4 regions of the Roseibium sp. R5 genome follow, and region 1 is predicted to be linked to each of the others. Evidence: predicted binding sites of a transcription regulator. Region 1 holds the regulator's gene; each other region holds the start of a gene.
The links. Region 1 encodes PhoB, which activates phosphate uptake and scavenging genes when phosphate is short. Its sites were predicted from a motif close to TGTCATNNANCTGTCAT; they were not measured.

Region 1 (4,674 bases):
AAAAAAGCAGAACCCTTCACACACTTGAGGCTTCGTCGAACCGTTGAGAGAGCTTCGCGCTCGCGTATAAGGGAGACCAAGCCATGCCTTATGCTAGCCGTTTTGTCGGCATCGACATATCAAAATCCACGTTTGACGTTTGCGTTCTGCCCGATGAGCAGCGTGCGAGTTTCACCAACACGGAGGAAGGGATCGATGCATTCCTGACCTTTCTCATGCGGTTCAACTCGATAGAACGGCTGATCCTGGAGCCGACCGGCGGCTATGAGCGTGCCGTTGAGGCTGCCCTTCTGGCGGTTGGCCGGCCAGTTGCCAAGGTGAACGCCAAGCAAGTCCGGCAATTTGCCCGGGCCTGTGGCCAGCTCTCCAAGACCGACAAGATTGATGCCTTCATTCTGGCCGACTATGGCCAACGCCTGGAGACACGCCTCCTCACTCCCAGCTCCGCGGCCCAGACCCTGCTCAAGGAGCTGGTTCAAAGATACCGGCAACTGAGCCATATGATCGTTCAAGAAAAGAACCGCAGGGAAAAGCAGACCGGCAGGACGATAGCCTGGATCGAAGAAAGTCTGCGCTTTTTGACCAATCAGCGCCAGGCTGTTATCGACGACATGGAGCTTTGCATCAGGTCGGACCCGGCACTTGCCCAAAGGGCCAATGTTCTCATGTCCCTCAAAGGCATCGGTCTAAGAACAGCTTGCTTCCTGCTGGCCGACTTGCCGGAGCTGGGGAGCTTGTCCAAAGGACAGGTCGCCAAGCTCGTCGGCGTGGCCCCGCTCAACAAGGATAGCGGCCTCATGCGGGGCAAACGCATGATCTCCGGTGGACGGCGGCAAATCCGAGATGCTCTCTACGTCGCAGCTCTGCCAGCCATCCGCTTTGATCCGGTCATGAAGGCCTTCTACAAACGCCTCAAAACAAATGGAAAACCGTCAAAGGTCGCCCTCGTCGCCGTCATGCGAAAAATGATCATCATTCTCAATGCAAGGCTAAAAGAAACGATGATGGTCTCCGCTTGACTACCAACACCGTTGCTTTTTTGTTTGTCTTGAAAGTCTCGATCAGGCTGCCGTGAACTGGTCGTTGAAGGCATACCCAGCCCCGCGCACCGTGCGGATCGGATCCTTCGCCTTGCCCTTGTTCAGCGCTTTGCGCAGGCGGCCTACGTGAACATCGACCGTGCGTTCATCCACATAGACATCGTGCCCCCAAACACCGTCCAGCAGCTGTTCGCGGGAAAAGACCCGGCCTGGTGCGGTCATCAGGAATTCCAGAAGGCGAAACTCTGTTGGCCCCAAATGGATTTCCTTGGTGCTGCGCCGGACGCGGTGTGTTTCCCGGTCAAGTTCGATATCGCCAGAGCGCAGCATCGTGGACACCACCTCCGGGCTTGCCCGCCGCAAGATCGCGCGGACACGCGCCATCAGTTCGGGCACTGAGAACGGTTTGACCACGTAGTCGTCCGCTCCGGTCGACAGGCCTCTGATGCGCTCAGCTTCCTCGCCGCGCGCCGTCAGCATGATGACCGGCAAGCGCTCGGTGTCTTCGCGTGCCCGCAGGCGCCGGCACAGTTCTATGCCGGACAGTCCGGGCAACATCCAGTCCAGCAACAAAAGGTCCGGCTGGGTTTCCCGGAGGCGGATTTCCGCCTCGTCGCCGCGGACACAGGTCTCGACGGCGTATCCTTCCGCTTCCAGATTATACCGCAACAGAAGGCTCAACGGTTCTTCGTCTTCGACGATGAGGACCTTCGGCATGAATTCTCACTCCAATTCCCTCAGCCGGCACCAAAGCGCCGGCTTACAGTTCCTGCTTCACAGCCCGCTCAGGCTGGCTCTGGCAACTCACATAGCGCCGGTTTCATCAACCTTGGTGCGGTCTTCCGGAAGCCGTTCGCCCGTCACCATGAAGAAGACGTTTTCGGCAATGTTGGTGGCATGATCGCCGATCCGCTCGATGTTCTTCGCACAGAAGAGGAGATGGACGCAGGAGGTGATCACCCGAGGGTCTTCCATCATGTACGTCAGAAGTTCGCGAAACAGAGAGGTGTAGATCGCATCGACTTCGGCATCAGCTTCCTGCACGTGGCGCGCTGCCTCTGCATTGCGTCCGGTGTAGGCATCCAGAACCTTTTTCAGCTGCCCGAGGGCCAGCTCGGTCATGTGCTCGACGCCGATTGCCAGCTTCTTGCTCTGAATGTCGTTGTCGATTGCGATTGCCCGCTTGGCAACGTTCTTTGCAAGATCGCCAACACGCTCCAGATCGTTCGCGATCCGGCTGGCAGCCGTGATTTCACGCAGATCCTGCCCCATCGGCTGACGGCGCACGATCATTGCGATCAGGCCTTCCTCAACGTCCTGATGCAGCGCATCAAGACGGCGATCCTGATCAATCACGCGGCGCGCCAAATCGGTGTCGCCGGACACGAGGGCGGAAACGGCTTCTGCAAATGCTTTTTCTGCGAGACCGCCCATTTCAGCGATCCGGCCGGCCATGACGTTCAATTCGTCATCATAAGCCGTGACTGTATGTTCAGACATCCTGTGTCCCTTCGAAAAAATGTGCAATCCGGTTAACCGAAGCGGCCGGTAATGTAGTCCTGCGTACGCTTGTCCACCGGGTTGGTGAAGATATCCTGTGTCGGACCTTCTTCAACCAGAATTCCCAAGTGGAAGAATGCAGTGCGCTGAGACACGCGAGCGGCCTGCTGCATGGAGTGCGTTACGATCACAATCGTGTAATTCTCGCGCAGCTCGTCGATCAGTTCCTCAACCTTGGCAGTCGCGATCGGATCGAGAGCGGAACACGGCTCATCCATCAGGATCACTTCCGGGCTAACGGCAATCGCGCGAGCAATACACAGGCGCTGCTGCTGACCACCGGACATGCCGGTTCCAGGTTCGTCGAGACGATCCTTGGCTTCTTCCCAAAGACCCGCTTTTTGCAGGCTGGAGGCCACGATGTCATCAAGCTCAGCCCGGTTCCGGGCCAGACCGTGAATGCGCGGGCCGTAGGCTACGTTATCGTAAATCGATTTCGGGAACGGGTTCGGCTTCTGGAATACCATTCCGACCTTGGCGCGCAGCTGCACCGGATCGACCTTCGGATCGTAGATGTCTTCGCCGTCGATCTGGATGGAGCCTTCGACCCGGCAGATATCGATCGTGTCGTTCATGCGGTTGATGGTCCGCAAGAATGTCGACTTGCCACACCCGGACGGGCCAATGAAGGCCGTGACCGAACGCGGCTGGATTTCAATATCCACGTCCTTGATCGCGTGCGTGTCGCCGTAATAGACCTGCACTTTATTGGCTGAAATCTTGCTGTCGGTCATATCTGTCGCCTGTTCAATTTTCGGCATGTCATTCATGGGTACGCCTCCTTACCAGCGACGCTCGAACCTGCGGCGCAGGATAATCGCGAGGATGTTCATAGACAGAAGGAAGATCAGGAGGACGATGATACCGCCCCAGGCTTTCTCGTAGAACGCGAAGTCGGAACGGGCCGCCCAGGTGTAGATCTGTGCCGGCATCGCGGAGTTCGGGTCCATAAATCCGGAAACGAAACCGTCCGGATATCCGCGGGCCACAAAGCCGACCATCCCGATGAGAAGCAGCGGTGCTGTTTCCCCAAGAGCCTGAGCCAGACCGATGATCGTTCCGGTCAAGATGCCCGGCATCGCCAGCGGCAAAACATGATGGAACACGGCCTGCATTTTTGAGGCTCCAACGCCCAGGGCTGCATCGCGGATGCTTGGCGGCACGGCCTTCAGCGAGGCGCGTGTGGAGATGATGATCGTGGGCAGCGTCATCAGTGTCAGAACAAGACCGCCAACGATCGGCGCCGATTGCGGCAAGTGCATGAACTGGATGAACACCGCAAGACCAAGAATACCGAACACGATGGACGGAACGGCCGCAAGGTTTGAAATGTTCACCTCGATCAAGTCAGTTAACTTGTTCTGCGGTGCGAACTCTTCAAGATAGATGGATGCGGCTACTCCAATCGGCAGGGACAGGAACAACACCACCAGCATCATGAAGAACGATCCGACCACAGAGGCTCCGATGCCGGCACCGCCCGGATTGTCCACTCCAGAGTCTGCCCCGGTGATGAACGGCCAGTTGAAGACCGTCTGGATAATCCCGCTCTCGACCAGCACATCGACCAGATCAAGATCGGATTTCTGGAGGAACCGGCTGTCCGTGATATTGTCCCGGGTCAGGCGGCCATTCATGTAACCGTCAACACGGGAGGAAGCCGCCAGTTCGAAGGCAACCGGCTGACCAAGCTGGTCCGGGTTTGCCCGGTAGAACTCGCGAATGGTGCTTCCTGGCTTGCCGACAATCCGCTCAATCGCGGCAATATCGAACGGCACCTGAATGTTCTTTTGCTCAAACTGCGCGCTCATCGCTTCAGTGAACACAGCCTCGTAAGCCCGTGTCTTGAAGAGCTGGCTTTCAGCATCGTCGAACTGTTCCTGGGTGACCGTAAACTCAACGGTCAGAACCGTCCGCGTAAAGGCTGGAATGCCTTCGCTAATGATTGAGTAGGCCAGGACAACCAAGAAAAACAGACCGGCTCCGATAGCGGCAATGCCGTAAGCCTGAAAGCGTTTCTCGGACGCATTGCGTTTCTTCGTCAGCTCGTCCGTCGCATACAGTGATCGCGGCT
Region 2 (4,674 bases), 1.2 Mb from region 1:
TAGGCATCTGAATGGACGGATGGGTTGCCCGCAAGAACATAAAGATCCCAGGTGAAACCCGGAGCTGTATGGTCGCCGCCATCCGGGCGCCAGCGCACGATCTGCCCGTAGTTGTTCTTCTCGCGCGGGTTCGGACCGTTGACGGATGTGTCATCGCCACCGGCATTCGGCTTGACACCACGGTTCTTGTTGTTGGTCAGGCAGCAGTAGATTTCCGGAGCCTTCGGATTGGCGGAGATCCATTCCGGACGATCCATGGTGGTCGCGCCGACTTTGGAGCCTGCCTGGCGGGTATGGATATGGATTTCAGCCTGATCCATGCCGGTTGTTTCCGGGGTCAAGGCGACCCATGCGCCGGTGCCATTGTCGCTGAACTTCGCAACATAAAGAATGCCGTCGTTCAGGAGTTCGTCAGTCGAAGCACCCGGTGCGTAAACACCGTTGGAAACGTAGCGGTAGACAAACTCGCCGCGTTCATCATCGCCCATGTAAACGACAATGCGGCCATCATTGTTGACCACGGCTTCGGCGTTTTCGTGTTTGAAACGGCCAAGTGCAGTGCGTTTTTTAGGTGTAGAGGTCGGGTCGGTCGGATCGATCTCGACAACATAACCGGCGCGGTTCGGCTCGTTCGGATGCTTGGAGACATCGTAACGATCTTCGATTACAGCCCAGTTGTAACCCCAGTCCGTTGCAGACACGCCATACCGAGCAAGTTCCGGAGTCACTTCGTGGTCCGGATTTTCCGGAGCGGAAAAATAGCCGTTGAAGTTTTCTTCGCAGGTCAGGTACGTGCCCCATGGGGTGACGCCGTTGCCGCAGTTGTTCCAGGTGCCGAGAGACTTGGTGCCGGTCGGATCGGCTTCGGTCTTCATCAAGTCATGGCCTGCGGCCGGTCCGGTCAGCTCCATCTCGCTTTGCGGCGTGATGCGGCGGTTGTACGGGCTGTCCTTGACGATTTTCCAGGTACCACCGTCATTGGCGATTTCAACAACGGAGATGCCGTGGGCCATCATGCCCTTGGCAATGTCGTCTTCCGCCATGATGCGCTTGTCTTCAGCGCTTAGAGCGATGATGTCGCGGTTGGTGTACTCGTTGTTGACGACGAGGAGCGTTTTGCCGTCATGAGAGAACACGTCCATGCCGTCCGTATTGTCGCCGAACGCGCGGGCCTGGCTATCCGCCGTGCCGCGGGTCGCATCATCAAACTCGGGAACATCGGACCACAATGGATCGCCCCACTGCACCAAGATTTCCGACTTGTAGCCTTCCGGGACAATCACTGCATCCGCGGTCGAGGTCGGGATCTGGGTGAAGGCAAAGCGGCCGTCCGCAGCTTTTGCACCAGTCGGTACAAGGCTCGTGCCAAGGGCGGTAAAGCTGCCAAATGCCAAAACGCCGCCCAGAAAGCCGCGTCGGCTAAGAGCCGATTCAACGATCCGGTCAAAATCATTTTCTTCGGGACGGGGATTTACGACCTCGTCAAATTCATCGAACGACAAATCTTTGGTGTCGATGTTGGCCATTGAAGGCTCCTCCAGGCTAGCGACCGTTCTCGGTCTTGGCTAAGAATTTTTGGTTGGCACCCGCCAGGGTCGCATTGACTATAGCTGCAACTAATTAGCTGTCAAAGCGATGATCCGAACGACCGTTTCATCGCTTTGATTGAAACGCCCGTACCCATCGGATCTATGCAAATTTAGATTTCAAATGGATGACGCTTCCCGCCGTCATTCATTCCAAAAGATATGAAATTTGTACGGGTTTGTTCCGGTATCGCGGCCCCGTTTGAGCGAATCTTGATCAAGCCGGACACTGTGAGGCATGGGTTGGAAAACACGTTGGGAGGCTTTGGCGCACTGCCAACGCCTCCCAGAGTGTTACAGGGTCTTTTGCAGCTCTCAGCTCGGCGAAAAAGGAACAGATGAGTGGTGCAGCACGATCTTCAGATCGCCATCTTCCATCCGCTCAACACCGAAGGTGTATTCAACCTTCACTTCAGTGCCATCAGTGGTCATGAAGTAGTAGTTGCCCATGGTCATGGCGGTTTCGCCGTTGATCACCGTGCCCTCCGGTTCCCAGCGGACATTGGTATAAGGCGCGATCGCAAAGCCATTGTCCTCGGAGATATCGCCGCCCACAAAATAGGAGAGGGCCGCGTCAAAGTCTCCCCGGAACTGATCTTCACTGGCGAGCGTCGGCTTGAAAAGGACAGGGCGGTCGCCGTAAGCATAAAACTGCTCGATATGGTTTGTTGCCGCCGCTTTATAGTCTCCACCGTCCGAATTCACCTTGCCGATGTTGACGATGCCTTCGCCCCAGGCGGTTTTCAGGGCAGTGACCTCCTTCTCCGTCAGTTCAGCAGAAGGCTTTGTCGCCGCGGTGGCGGACACGGCGGTCGCTGCGAGCGCGGCAGCAATGGCAAAAGCGGCAGGTCTCAACATACTTCTCTCCTCCAGGAAATGGCAGGTTCATCCAAAGACAACCTGGAGATGGGAGGTCGGCAATCACGTTACCAATTAAAAGAATTTAATGTTTGAGCCGGGCAGCATGCCATCTACTGGCCTGCCAATTGATCTTTTCTCTTGGCATGTGAGCCTTACCGATGTCGTTTGAGCGGTTTTGAAAATAGTTGAGAGTGTTTGACGAGGATCAATGGCTGTTGAACTGCCTGCAGATACGGTGAGCACACATCGGAGCCGAAGATGCTGAGCAAACCTTTTCTGACAACGCATGAAATCGCTGAACTCCTGAAGGTGCGGGAACCAACGGTAAGGACCTGGATCCATCAAGAGGAGCTGCGGGCCGTAAAGCTCGGCCGGGAGTTTCGCGTGGCGGTCAAAGACCTGGAGGCCTTTGTCAACGAACACGCGACCAGAGCTCCCAGTTGGAAATAAGCCAGTCGGCCCATGCTTTTAGTTACTGCTGCACAGTCTGTTTAATCGGCGAACGCCGAAAATTGCCCGCTGATTAATTGGCGCAAACAGTCATACGAACGAACAAAACGCGCGAACCGAAGGCACACGCATTTGAGAGCTTGTGCACCGAAGGCACGCAAAAACTTCCACTCAAAATCACGAGGACAAGCAATGCCCAAAATGAAAGCTGCAGTGGTCACGGGATTTGGCAAGGCACTGGAAATCAGAGAGGTCGAAAAACCAGGCGCTCGAGAAGGCCACATCGTGGTCAAGATCGAAGCCAGCGGTGTGTGCCATACCGATCTCCATGCCGCCAAAGGCGATTGGCCCGTCAAGCCTGAACCGCCCTTCATTCCGGGCCATGAGGGTGTGGGCTACGTTGCCGAGGTCGGACGCGGTGTGACGTCTGTGAAGGAGGGTGACCGTGTTGGGGTGCCCTGGCTTCATCATGCTTGCGGCCACTGCAACTCATGCATAACCGGATGGGAAACCCTTTGCCGGACCGATCCGCAATACACCGGATACACAGTCAATGGCGGGTTCGCCGAATATGTCGAGGCTGATCCGGTCTATGTCGGGCATATTCCGGACGGGGTCGACTTCGCGCCGGCCGCGCCGATCCTGTGTGCGGGCGTCACGGTCTATAAAGGCCTGAAGGAATGTGACCTCCGCCCGGGAAAAAGTGTCGTCATATCCGGTGTCGGTGGATTGGGGCACCTCGCGGTGCAGTATGCCAAGGCAATGGGGCTGCATGTCATTGCCGTGGACGTTGCTGATGACAAGCTGAGGCTTGCGTCCGATTTGGGCGCCGAAGTCACGATCAATGCCAAGACGCAAGACCCAGTGGCTGAGCTGACCCGATTGGGCGGCGCAGACGGCGTTTTGGTAACGGCCGTCTCGAATTCAGCTTTTTCTCAAGCGGTTGGCATGCTGGCTCCCGGCGGGACCATGAGCCTTGTCGGTCTGCCGCCCGGTGATTTCCCGCTTAACATCTTTGACGTTGTTCTCAACCGGAAAACCATCCGGGGCTCGATCGTTGGAACACGGGCGGATCTCGCTGAGAGCTTGGCATTTGCAGCGGAGGGAAAAGTTGCTTCGCATTACGCCATAGAGTCGCTCGACAACATCAACGACATCTTTGGCCGGATGGAGCAGGGCAAAATCGACGGCCGCATTGTGATGACGTTGTAACCGGCGGCAACCAGAGAGGATTTCAATCATGGCAGCTGCGATTGAGGGCTATATCTTTTACGAAATCGCAGCTCTGCTCGTTCTTGCGGCAAGTGTCGGTTTTGTGGGGCTGTTGTTGCGGCAGCCCCTGATTGTCAGCTTTATCGCTGTTGGCATCCTCGCCGGTCCTTCGGTTCTGGGAATAGCGCAGTCAGACGCCCAGATCGATCTGCTGGCGGAGCTTGGAATTGCGGTCCTCTTGTTTCTCGTCGGACTGAAACTGGACTACAATCTTGTCCGAACTCTCGGTCCTGTCGCATTGGTGACCGGACTGGGGCAGGTGCTGTTCACGACCGTCTTCGGCTTCCTGATCGCGCTTGCGCTTGGCATGACACCAACCACCGCGATCTATGTCGCCATCGCGCTGACCTTTTCGTCCACGATCATCATTGTGAAGCTTTTGTCGGACAAGCGTGAGATCGACGCGCTGCACGGCCGGATCGCCCTTGGTTTCCTGATCGTTCAGGATGTCGTTGTCGTTGTTGCCATGATCACGCTTTCCGCGATTGGTGTCGGCAGTGCGAGC
Region 3 (4,674 bases), 1.1 Mb from region 1:
CCTATATCGAGGCACTGGAAACCTCAGGCGAAACCTTGCTGCTTTTGATCGACGAAGTGCTCGATTTTTCAAAGGTTGAGGCAGGAAAACTGGATATTCACGCCGCCCCGGTTAAAGTCGGTGCATTGGCTGAAAGCGTGGTCGAACTGCTGGCGCCGAAAGCCCATGCGAAGCACCTCGAAATTGGTACGTTGATCGATTCCCGGCTTCCGGAACACGTCACGCTCGATGCGACCCGTGTGCGCCAAATCCTCTTCAATCTCATCGGGAACGGCGTCAAGTTCACCGATGAAGGCGGTGTTGCTGTTGAGCTCTACGGCCGTCCGAACCTTGAAGGTGGCAGCTTTCTTGATCTGGTTGTACGGGATACCGGCATCGGTTTTGCCGCCGACGAGGCGGAACGCTTGTTCCAGGAGTTTGAACAGGTCGATCATGGACCAGCCAGAAAGTTTGGCGGCACCGGCCTTGGCCTGGCCATCGCGCAACGACTGGCCCACTTGATGGGCGGCGGCATCAGCGCGCGCCCGGCTTCAGAAGGCGGTGCACTTTTTGAAGTTTCCCTGCCAATCCCGGAAGATCTGACCGAAACAACAGACCCGCGCCTGGAGAAGTTTTCCGGCAGGAAGATCGTTTTCGTCACCTCCAGCCGGATCGAGTGCCCCCTGATTGCCAACCGGCTGGAACAGCATGACGCGACAGTCTCGGTTCTGGAACCTGGCAACGAAGGGCTGGATACGGCTCTCATGGCTGCTGACCTGCTTGTCGTTGACAATTCGGCGCTTTCGGACAGCGCCGGATGGCTGGCATCGGCGCACCTGAGCGGGTGTAAAGCACCGGCTGTCGTCTTGATCTCACCGCCAGAGCGTGACCGCCTCGAGCATCTACGGGAAGCCGGCTATGCGGCTTATCTGATCCGCCCCGTGCGCATTGACACGCTTGTTCAGGTATTCTCGGGCCTTTTGGACGCCGAGACCACCGACCATGCCTGGGACGTCAGTGCAGAACCCGTTCAAAACAGTTTCCTCTCCAACCGTGCCGCGGTACCCGGCCGGCCGCTGAAATTGCTCGTCGCAGAAGACAATGACATCAACCGCCTGCTCAGCGAGGCCATGTTGCGCAAGCTCGGCCACGTCCCTGTGATGGTCGTGGACGGCGAAAAGGCTGTCGTCGAAGCGGCAAGCGGGACATTTGATGCGATCCTCATGGACCTTCACATGCCGGGCCTTGACGGGATCAGCGCCGTCAAGCAAATCCGCCGCGACGAGCGTGATAGTGGACGCCCTGAAGTGCCGGTCCTTATTGTCACGGCTGATGTTATGCAGGAAGCCCGGGATCAGGCGGCCGACGTTGGAGCCGCGGGCTATCTCACGAAACCACTGTCGGTAGACGATATCTCAAACGCTCTTGCGGAAATTGGACGGATGAAAGCTGCCGGCTAACCGGCGGACTCCCGCCAGCGGTTCACGACCGGCAGATTTCCCAATAACCATCTTGTAATATAAGCTGGCCTTGAAAGACGCCGGGCTCAACCCAATGTCATGCAGATGTCGGAAAAGTATGGTCTACGGCTTTGTCAATCCAGAGCCAGCCTAGATTCGCAATCCGAGCCGGCATAGGAAGACTGGCGGAGATCCAAGCGGTCAATGCAATGATCCGGCCCGGTTTTCGATAAGAAACAGACCAAGGGTGGACCGTCCATGATGCGCCAGAACCTATTTTCTCCAAGAAAACTGGTGCGGAAATTTACGCCTGCGATGCGCCCGCTGCCAGCTGTCCCGCACGGGGCCGTTCAGATGCCGGTCAAAACCGGCGAAACTCTTGGACGTATCGGATCCCTCGAAGTGCGCATGGCGCGCAATTTCAAGGAAGTCAAAAAAGCCCAGCGCCTTCGCTATGAAGTGTTTTATGAAGAAATGTCCGCGGTTGCCGACGCACAGACTTTGGCGACACGGCGCGACGCCGATCCTTTCGATGCCTATTGCGACCATCTTCTGGTCGTTGATCACGCCTCTCTCAAGCGAAACAAGCTCGGCCGTTTGAAGCCCGAAATCGTCGGCACCTACCGCGTTTTGCGCCAGGATGTTGCGGACCGGCATGGCGGGTTCTACACATCCGCAGAATACGACATCCAGTCATTGATCGATGCCAATCCCGGCAAACGGTTCATGGAGCTTGGCCGGTCCTGCGTTCTGAAACCTTACCGGAACAAGAAGACCATCGAGCTGCTCTGGCACGGTCTTTGGTCTTACATTTTGCGGCACAAAATCGACGTCATGCTGGGCTGTGCATCCATTGAAGGGACCAACCCCGACGCCATGGCTGATCAGCTGGGTTTTCTGCACCACAATTCCCTTGCGCCGGAAGCATGGCGGGTTCGCGCTGTCGAGAACCGCTTTGTGGACATGAATCGCAGGCCCGCTGCCGACATCAACCAGAAAGAAGCCCTCCGGGCGCTGCCACCGCTCATCAAAGGGTATCTCCGTCTGGGAGCCTTTGTCGGCGACGGTGCGGTGATTGACCATCAGTTCGGGACGACCGACGTGTTGATCGTGATGCCGGTTTCAGAACTGAACACGCGGTATGTAAACTACTATGGCGCCGACGCGAGCCGCTACGCCAGCTAATCGTCCGTTGTAGATCGAATCTCCATTCTGAAGCCCAATTTCCGAAAGGCTTAACGCCCCCTTAAATCGCCGCATTCTAGAATCATGACCGGGGAAAGCCGGAGTTTCCGGCAACTTGGTATGGGACGGAAATTGATGGCGCCACGGGCAAAACGCCAGGCACGGGTCGAGCCGACTTTCGGCGCATCCAGCAGCAGTCTGCTGGACCTGCGGCTGCGCCCGGATGACCGTCCGAGCGCCCCGTCGGGCAAGAAGCGCACGAAGGCCAAGACCACATCCAAATCGAAGCCCAAGTCCAAAGCTGGCAGCACCCCGAAGTCAAAGAAACCCTCGTCTGCCAAGTCCACCTCCCAGCGTGGCAGTGCGAAATCGAGGTCCGGAAACTCGAAGGGCAGAGGTGGCCGGTCCGGCGCCAAACGCCGCAGCCAGAAAAGAAAAGCCCGTTCATCGTTTATGCCCGCTCTGGGCAGGCTCTTGAAACGCGGACTATACTGGAGCGCGGTCCTTGGAATTTGGGTCGGCATCGCGGTCGTGTGTATTGTTGGCTATTATGCCGCTTACCTCCCGCCGACATCCGAATGGCAGGTTCCAGCAAGGCCGCCAAACGTAAAAATCGTTGCTGCCAACGGCCAGCTGATCGCAAACAGGGGCGATACAGGCGGCGAAGCCGTCCGTCTCGAACAATTGCCACCTTATTTGCCCAATGCAGTGATCGCGATTGAGGATCGCCGCTACCGGTCCCATTTCGGCATTGACCCCATCGGCCTTGGCCGGGCCTTCGTCACAAACATCACGACAGGCCGGCTCGTGCAAGGCGGTTCGACGCTCACACAGCAGCTTGCCAAAAACCTGTTTCTGGAACCGGACCGGACGATCAAACGGAAAATCCAGGAGCTGGTCCTCGCGTTCTGGCTGGAGGCCGAATACTCCAAGGACGAGATCCTGGAGATGTATCTGAACCGGGTCTATCTTGGCTCAGGCGCTTACGGCGTTGATGCCGCCGCGCGCCGCTATTTCGGCAAGTCCGCCCGGCTCATGACAATTGCAGAGGCGGCCACGATCGCGGGGCTGTTGAAGGCGCCGTCCCGTTTTTCTCCCGCTGTCAATCCGGATCTTGCGGAAGACCGGGCTCAGCTTGTGCTCGCTGCGATGCACGAAGAGGGATACATCACCTCAGATGAAGCCAAAAATGCCCTGGCCGCCCCGGCGAAGGTTGTCCGCCGTTACACAACCGCCAGCGAGAATTATGCCGCCGATTGGGTGATGGACGTCCTGCCCCATTTCGTCGGTTCCATAGACAGCGACATCATCGTTGACACGACGATCGACCCTGACATCCAGCAAGCTGCCGAAGCCGCACTTCGCGCTGCCATCTCGGAAAACCGGCAGGCCTTGGGCGTGTCGCAAGGCGCGATTGTGACGATGGATACGGCCGGCGCGGTCAAGGCGATGGTCGGCGGCGCCGATTACTCCAAGAGCCAGTTCAACCGGGCCGTCTATGCCAAACGCCAGCCAGGCTCTGCGTTCAAGCCGTTTGTCTACCTTGCGGCTCTTGAAAACGGCATGACGCCGCAAACCGTCCGCCAGGATCAGCCGATCACCATCGGTGGCTGGTCGCCGAAAAACTATACGAAACAATATTATGGCCCTGTGACACTGACACGCGCCTTGAGCCTGTCCCTCAACACTGTGGCCGCCCGGCTTGCTTATGAGGTCGGTGCGGGCAATGTCGCCTCAACGGCACGGCGTCTTGGGATCACATCGGATCTGAAGACAAACCTGTCTCTTTCGCTGGGCACCTCCGAAGTCACGCCTCTTGAAATAGCCGCCGCCTATGTCCCGTTTTCCAACGGCGGTTACGGGGTTCTGCCGCACATCATCCGGCGGATCAAAACCGTGGACGGCAAGACGATCTACTCTCGAACCGGCGATGGCCGAGGCCGCGTGGTTGACCGGCGCGATGTCGGCAACATGAACTTGATGATGTCCGAAACGCTTCTGACCGGAACCGGCCGGAAGGCCCGGCTGGAAGATGGCCGCCCGGCCGGCG
Region 4 (4,674 bases), 820 kb from region 1:
CCTGGTCGCCAAGGCCCTGTTCGGCGGTCTGGATCCCTTCCGACGCATAAGGCCAAAGCGGTCGGTCCATCAGTTCCTGAACACCCGCATGCCAGTCCCGCGCGCGGGCAGGGGAGACGGCGAGCAGCCGGTGGCTGAGATCGCACACCAGATGAACCGGCGTGCTGTTGCTGCTCACAAGCTCCACCAAGGCCCGGTCCGCTGCACTGTTGGGTCGCGCGAGCAACAGCCGTTCCACTTTGGAGCGGTCAAGTCCGTCAGGCTCGGAAGCACCGCTCTCCCAGCGTGAGATTTTGGATTGCGACACTCCGAGCTCATCGGCCAGCGCCTGCTGTTTTACGCGATTCAGCACCCGCCAGCGGCGAAGGGAGGGGCCGAGGTTTCTTGAAAGCGTGGTGCCAAGATCGAACATGGCTCGTTCATAGCAAATGTCAGAATTTTCGGCAGCCTCTGAAATTGCGTCAGGAACCCCCAAAGACCCTGTTTGAGATGGATACTGCGTTGCCAGCCGGATCCTTGGTATTGGCAAATTGACATCCGTTGCCCTGATGGACCGGGCCGAATTCGAGCCCTTCTTTGGCAAAGACCGATTTCTCACAAACAACATCTTCGACTTGAAAAACCAGCTTAACGAGGGTTTGTCCGGCTTTGCGGCCCTTGGCTAAGGGATGCAGTAGGAGTTGACATCCTCCGTCAGGGTTTTGCAGCTCAATCAAACCGCCATCTGCAGGCCTCTCAGTGTAGCCAAAGTGCCGACAGTAGAATTCGGCAACGGCTTCCACATCGCGAACGTAGAGTGTCAGGCGATTGAGAAGAAGTGGCATGTGCAGCTCCAGAGTGTGTTGGCTAGAGTTTGGCCAAGGTTCCCCGGAGATCAAGCGTTTCTGTGAGGTGCTGTGCGGAAAAACAGAAAGGGTGTCGGCTTTCACCAACACCCCCCTGTTCAGGTCAAGGTTATCGGACCCGGAAACCTGCCGAAGCGGGATCGATAGTCCGTCTTGATCTCAACTCGACATCAGATCTCCGAAGACATCTGGTGCCTGCCGGCTCCTCATCCCCGAAGAGATTTGAAGCCTGCACCGGCATTGCAGATAACCCGCTGCTCACCGGAGAGCCGGGGCGCTGGCTGCGGAGCGCTCCGCATCAAGCGCAAACTGGGTGCCTCACAGCCGGTCCGCGAGAGCCGCAAGCGGCCCCTTGGGACTGTGCCCAGACAGCGATGACAAAAACCGTATGCTTTGGTTGGCGGTCCGAAACAGGTCTCTGCCGTGCTGTTGATTGAAGTTCACCACAGGAATTTGCTGCTGTCGAATCGCCCCTGTTAACCATTGTGACTTGTGGGGAAAGTCATCTCTTTCGTCTGAAAGTCGCAGAAATGCGGGCCTTGTAGTGAGTTGAGTTCCCTTACGGAAATCAAATGCAAGTTAAGAAATGATTTTCCGGCAAAATAATAGGTCAGCGATACTTCTCTATGAATCCATCGATCGGCAAGTTGCGAAAATCGGGCAAGCGATCCTTCAGCTGATCGTGGCTCCAGTCCCACCAGGAGATCGCCATCAGAGCTTCTTCCTGGGTTTCCGTAAACCGGCGTTTGATTGGTTTCGCCGGAACACCGCCGACAATCGTATAGGGCGGAACGTCTTTCGACACGACCGCGCCTGCGGCAACAATAGCGCCGGTCCCGATTGTAACTCCGGCCAGAACCGTCACATTATGACCGATCCAGACATCGTGCCCGATTGTGACCCAATCGTCCCTGCGCCATTGAAAGAACTCCTGGTCATCATCACCCAGCCCATAGGCGGCCGCCCGGTAGGTGAAGTGATGTTGTGACGCGCGCCAAGTGGCGTGATTGCCGGGATTGAGACGCACCCGCCGGGCAATCGAGCAAAACTTGCCAATCGTTGACCAGACCACATCCCCCTCCTGAACGATGTAGGAGTAATCGTCCATCTGGCTTTCGCGCATTTCGGTCAGCGCGCCGACTTCCGTCCACTTTCCGAGCTCACAGTTTTGAACGACCGCGTCTGGGTGAATATTGGGGGCTTCGGTCATGCCGGGTTTTTGGTGCGGTGCGGACATGTTCGGTTCCATTGGTTTGTGACAGGCGCAGATGGATAGCTTTGGTCACATCATGAAGCGTGACGCTTTGATGACGTATCCATGAACTCTTTCTCTTTTCCTCAGTTTCAGCCGGTTCGAAGCACCCTGACTAATATTTCAGACGGAAACACGCGACTCGGGCTTTGTTCTGCTCTTGCAACCATGATTTGCCGAGCCTTGCAGAACCCTCTGAGGAAGCAGGAAAATAAAGCCTTGTCCGGGTGCTGTGTGTGTCCCGGCAGGCTCTTGTCATTGAAATGTCATCGTTTCTTCAAGGGACTGATAAATAGCTGTCATCGCGTTGTTACGCTCGAATGGCTCTTGTCGCGCAGCAAATACGAACAAACACGGACAGGGCTGCCGCGTGATTCAATTTCAGGACGTCACCAAGACCTTTGGGTCCCGGACTGCGGTGAACAAAGTATCTTTCAACATCGACAAACCGCAGATGGTCGGCATTATCGGCCGCTCCGGTGCAGGCAAATCGACCTTGCTGCGCATGATCAACCGGCTGACGCCGGCGACCTCCGGTCAGATCCTCTTCAATGACCGCGATATTCTGAGCCTTAAAGGCGGCATGATGCGCCGTTGGCAGCGCGACTGCGCCATGGTGTTCCAGCAGTTCAATCTTGTGCCGCGCTTGGATGTGGTGACCAACGTGATGCTCGGCCGTCTGAATGGCCACGGCACACTCAAGAGCCTCTTTAATATCTTCGACCAAGACGATGTGAAAACTGCACTTGCCGCGCTGGACCGGCTTGGCATTGCTCAGGAAGCACCCAAACGGGCTGAAGAGCTTTCCGGCGGTCAGCAGCAGCGGGTGGCGATTGCACGAGCGCTCATGCAGGATCCGCATATGATCCTGGCCGACGAGCCGATCGCCTCTCTTGATCCGATGAATGCCAAGATCGTCATGGACGCTCTTCGGGAAATCCACGAACGCGACAACAAGATCGTCATCTGCAATCTGCACACGCTCGACACCGCACGCACGTACTGCGACCGCGTGATCGGCATGCGCGACGGCTTCATCGTCTTTGACGGGGCGCCAGACGCCCTGACCACAGATGTGGCGCGCGAGATTTATGGCGCCGATGAAAGCTTCAACGAAGCGGCAACATCAACCGCCATCGATGCCGGTAAATCCGGCTCTCAAGAATCCGCCGGTGTGATGACCCCGGCGGCAGCAGCGGGCTGACCGTCTGCTCCCAAATCATCGTCATCAATTGTGAACCCTCGGGGGAGTGTCCCAAATGAAACTGGTTTCCAAAGTTGCTGCGCTGGCTGCAGTCAGCATGATCGCTCTGAACGCAACCGCTGCCGTTGCTGAAGAAATCTCCGAATTCCGCATCGGCATCCTCGGCGGCGAAAACGCTTCCGATCGTCTGCGCGCTTACACCTGCCTTGAAGAAAAGACCGCTGACCTGCTCGGTGTTCCGGTCAAGCTTTTCGCACCGGCCGACTACAACGGCGTGATCGAAGGCCTGCTCGGCGGCAACCTCGACATGGCTTGGCTTGGCGCGTCCGGCTACGCAAAAGTGTACCTGACCGATCCGGAAGCGGTTGACCCGGTTCTGGTCAAGGTCAACGTTGATGGTGGCTACGGCTACTACTCCATCGGTTTTGCCCGCAACGATGCTGAAATCAACTCGCTCGCCGACATGAAGGGCAAGGTTTTCGGCTTTGGTGACCCAAACTCCACATCCGGTTACCTGATCCCGTCCATCGCCATCCCGCAGGAAGGCTACTCCATGGAGCCGGGCGACTACTTCGGCGACGTCAAGTTCACCGGTGGCCACGAGCAGACCATTGTAGCCGTGTCCAACGGCGACATCGACGCCGGTGTAACCTGGGCCGACGGTCTTGGTGAGTGGGAAGATGGCTACAATTCGGGCGCTCTGCGTAAGGCATCCGATGCTGGCCTGGTCGACATGACCGAATTGCGTGAAATCTGGCGTTCGCCGGTGATCCCGGAAGGCCCGATCGTTCTCTCCAAGAAGCTTCCGGAAGACGTCAAAATCAAAATGACCGCTCTGATGGCGTCCCTGAACTCTCTGGACCCTGAGTGCGCATACGGCGTTGCTGCCGGTGAGACCAAAGGTTTCATGCCGATCACTCACGAAGCTTACGTCAACATCGTTGAAGCTCGTAAGGCAAAGAGCAAGAACTAAGCGTTCTTGAATAGCGCGCGGGCCGGTTTCCGGCCCGCGTTTTTTTGCGTGACGTTTAAAGGACATTGAAGATGGCCGTCGCTGCAATGGAAGAGGAAATCCTCTCCTTACGCAAACGCCGTCAGCTCTATTCGCTGATCGGACTTTTGTTGGTCGTTGCCGTTATGGTTTCGGGATACTCGAAATCCAACGACATGAACTCCGGCGGTTTTCTGCAGGGCCTGAGCAAGTTTTTCGATTATCCAGGCGAGATCGTTGTCGAAGCCTGGGAAGCCGGGCCAGCGTTTTTCGGTCTGATCATCCAATATCTCCCAGCCATGCTGGAAACCTTGAACATCGCGGCCGTTGCGACGCTTCTGGGGGCTGCCATGGCCGTCGTCCTAGCCATGGCCTCCACGCG

Region 2: the regulator PhoB is predicted to act here: its motif matches at 1,704-1,720, upstream of AC0J4F_RS18415 (PhoX family protein).
Region 3: the regulator PhoB is predicted to act here: its motif matches at 1,535-1,551, upstream of olsB (l-ornithine N(alpha)-acyltransferase).
Region 4: the regulator PhoB is predicted to act here: its motif matches at 2,142-2,158, upstream of AC0J4F_RS20250 (DapH/DapD/GlmU-related protein).

Annotation. Positions count from the first base shown of each region.
Region 1 covers NZ_CM146910.1:5,173,006-5,177,679, forward strand. Annotated here, with positions in the region: gene AC0J4F_RS24175 (IS110 family RNA-guided transposase) at 84-1,019, shown strand; gene phoB (phosphate regulon transcriptional regulator PhoB) at 1,062-1,757, opposite strand; gene phoU (phosphate signaling complex protein PhoU) at 1,845-2,540, opposite strand; gene pstB (phosphate ABC transporter ATP-binding protein PstB) at 2,573-3,361, opposite strand; gene pstA (phosphate ABC transporter permease PstA) at 3,383-4,674, opposite strand, start outside.
Region 2 covers NZ_CM146910.1:3,938,847-3,943,520, reverse strand. Annotated here, with positions in the region: gene AC0J4F_RS18415 (PhoX family protein) at 1-1,526, opposite strand, end outside; gene AC0J4F_RS18410 (phosphoribosyl-AMP cyclohydrolase) at 1,902-2,444, opposite strand; gene AC0J4F_RS18405 (helix-turn-helix domain-containing protein) at 2,706-2,897, shown strand; gene adhP (alcohol dehydrogenase AdhP) at 3,090-4,109, shown strand; gene AC0J4F_RS18395 (cation:proton antiporter) at 4,138-4,674, shown strand, end outside.
Region 3 covers NZ_CM146910.1:1,064,819-1,069,492, forward strand. Annotated here, with positions in the region: gene AC0J4F_RS04790 (hybrid sensor histidine kinase/response regulator) at 1-1,439, shown strand, start outside; gene olsB (l-ornithine N(alpha)-acyltransferase) at 1,755-2,624, shown strand; gene AC0J4F_RS04800 (transglycosylase domain-containing protein) at 2,760-4,674, shown strand, end outside.
Region 4 covers NZ_CM146910.1:4,356,167-4,360,840, reverse strand. Annotated here, with positions in the region: gene AC0J4F_RS20260 (helix-turn-helix domain-containing protein) at 1-412, opposite strand, end outside; gene AC0J4F_RS20255 (VOC family protein) at 462-824, opposite strand; gene AC0J4F_RS20250 (DapH/DapD/GlmU-related protein) at 1,456-2,082, opposite strand; gene phnC (phosphonate ABC transporter ATP-binding protein) at 2,468-3,301, shown strand; gene phnD (phosphonate ABC transporter substrate-binding protein) at 3,357-4,274, shown strand; gene phnE (phosphonate ABC transporter, permease protein PhnE) at 4,346-4,674, shown strand, end outside.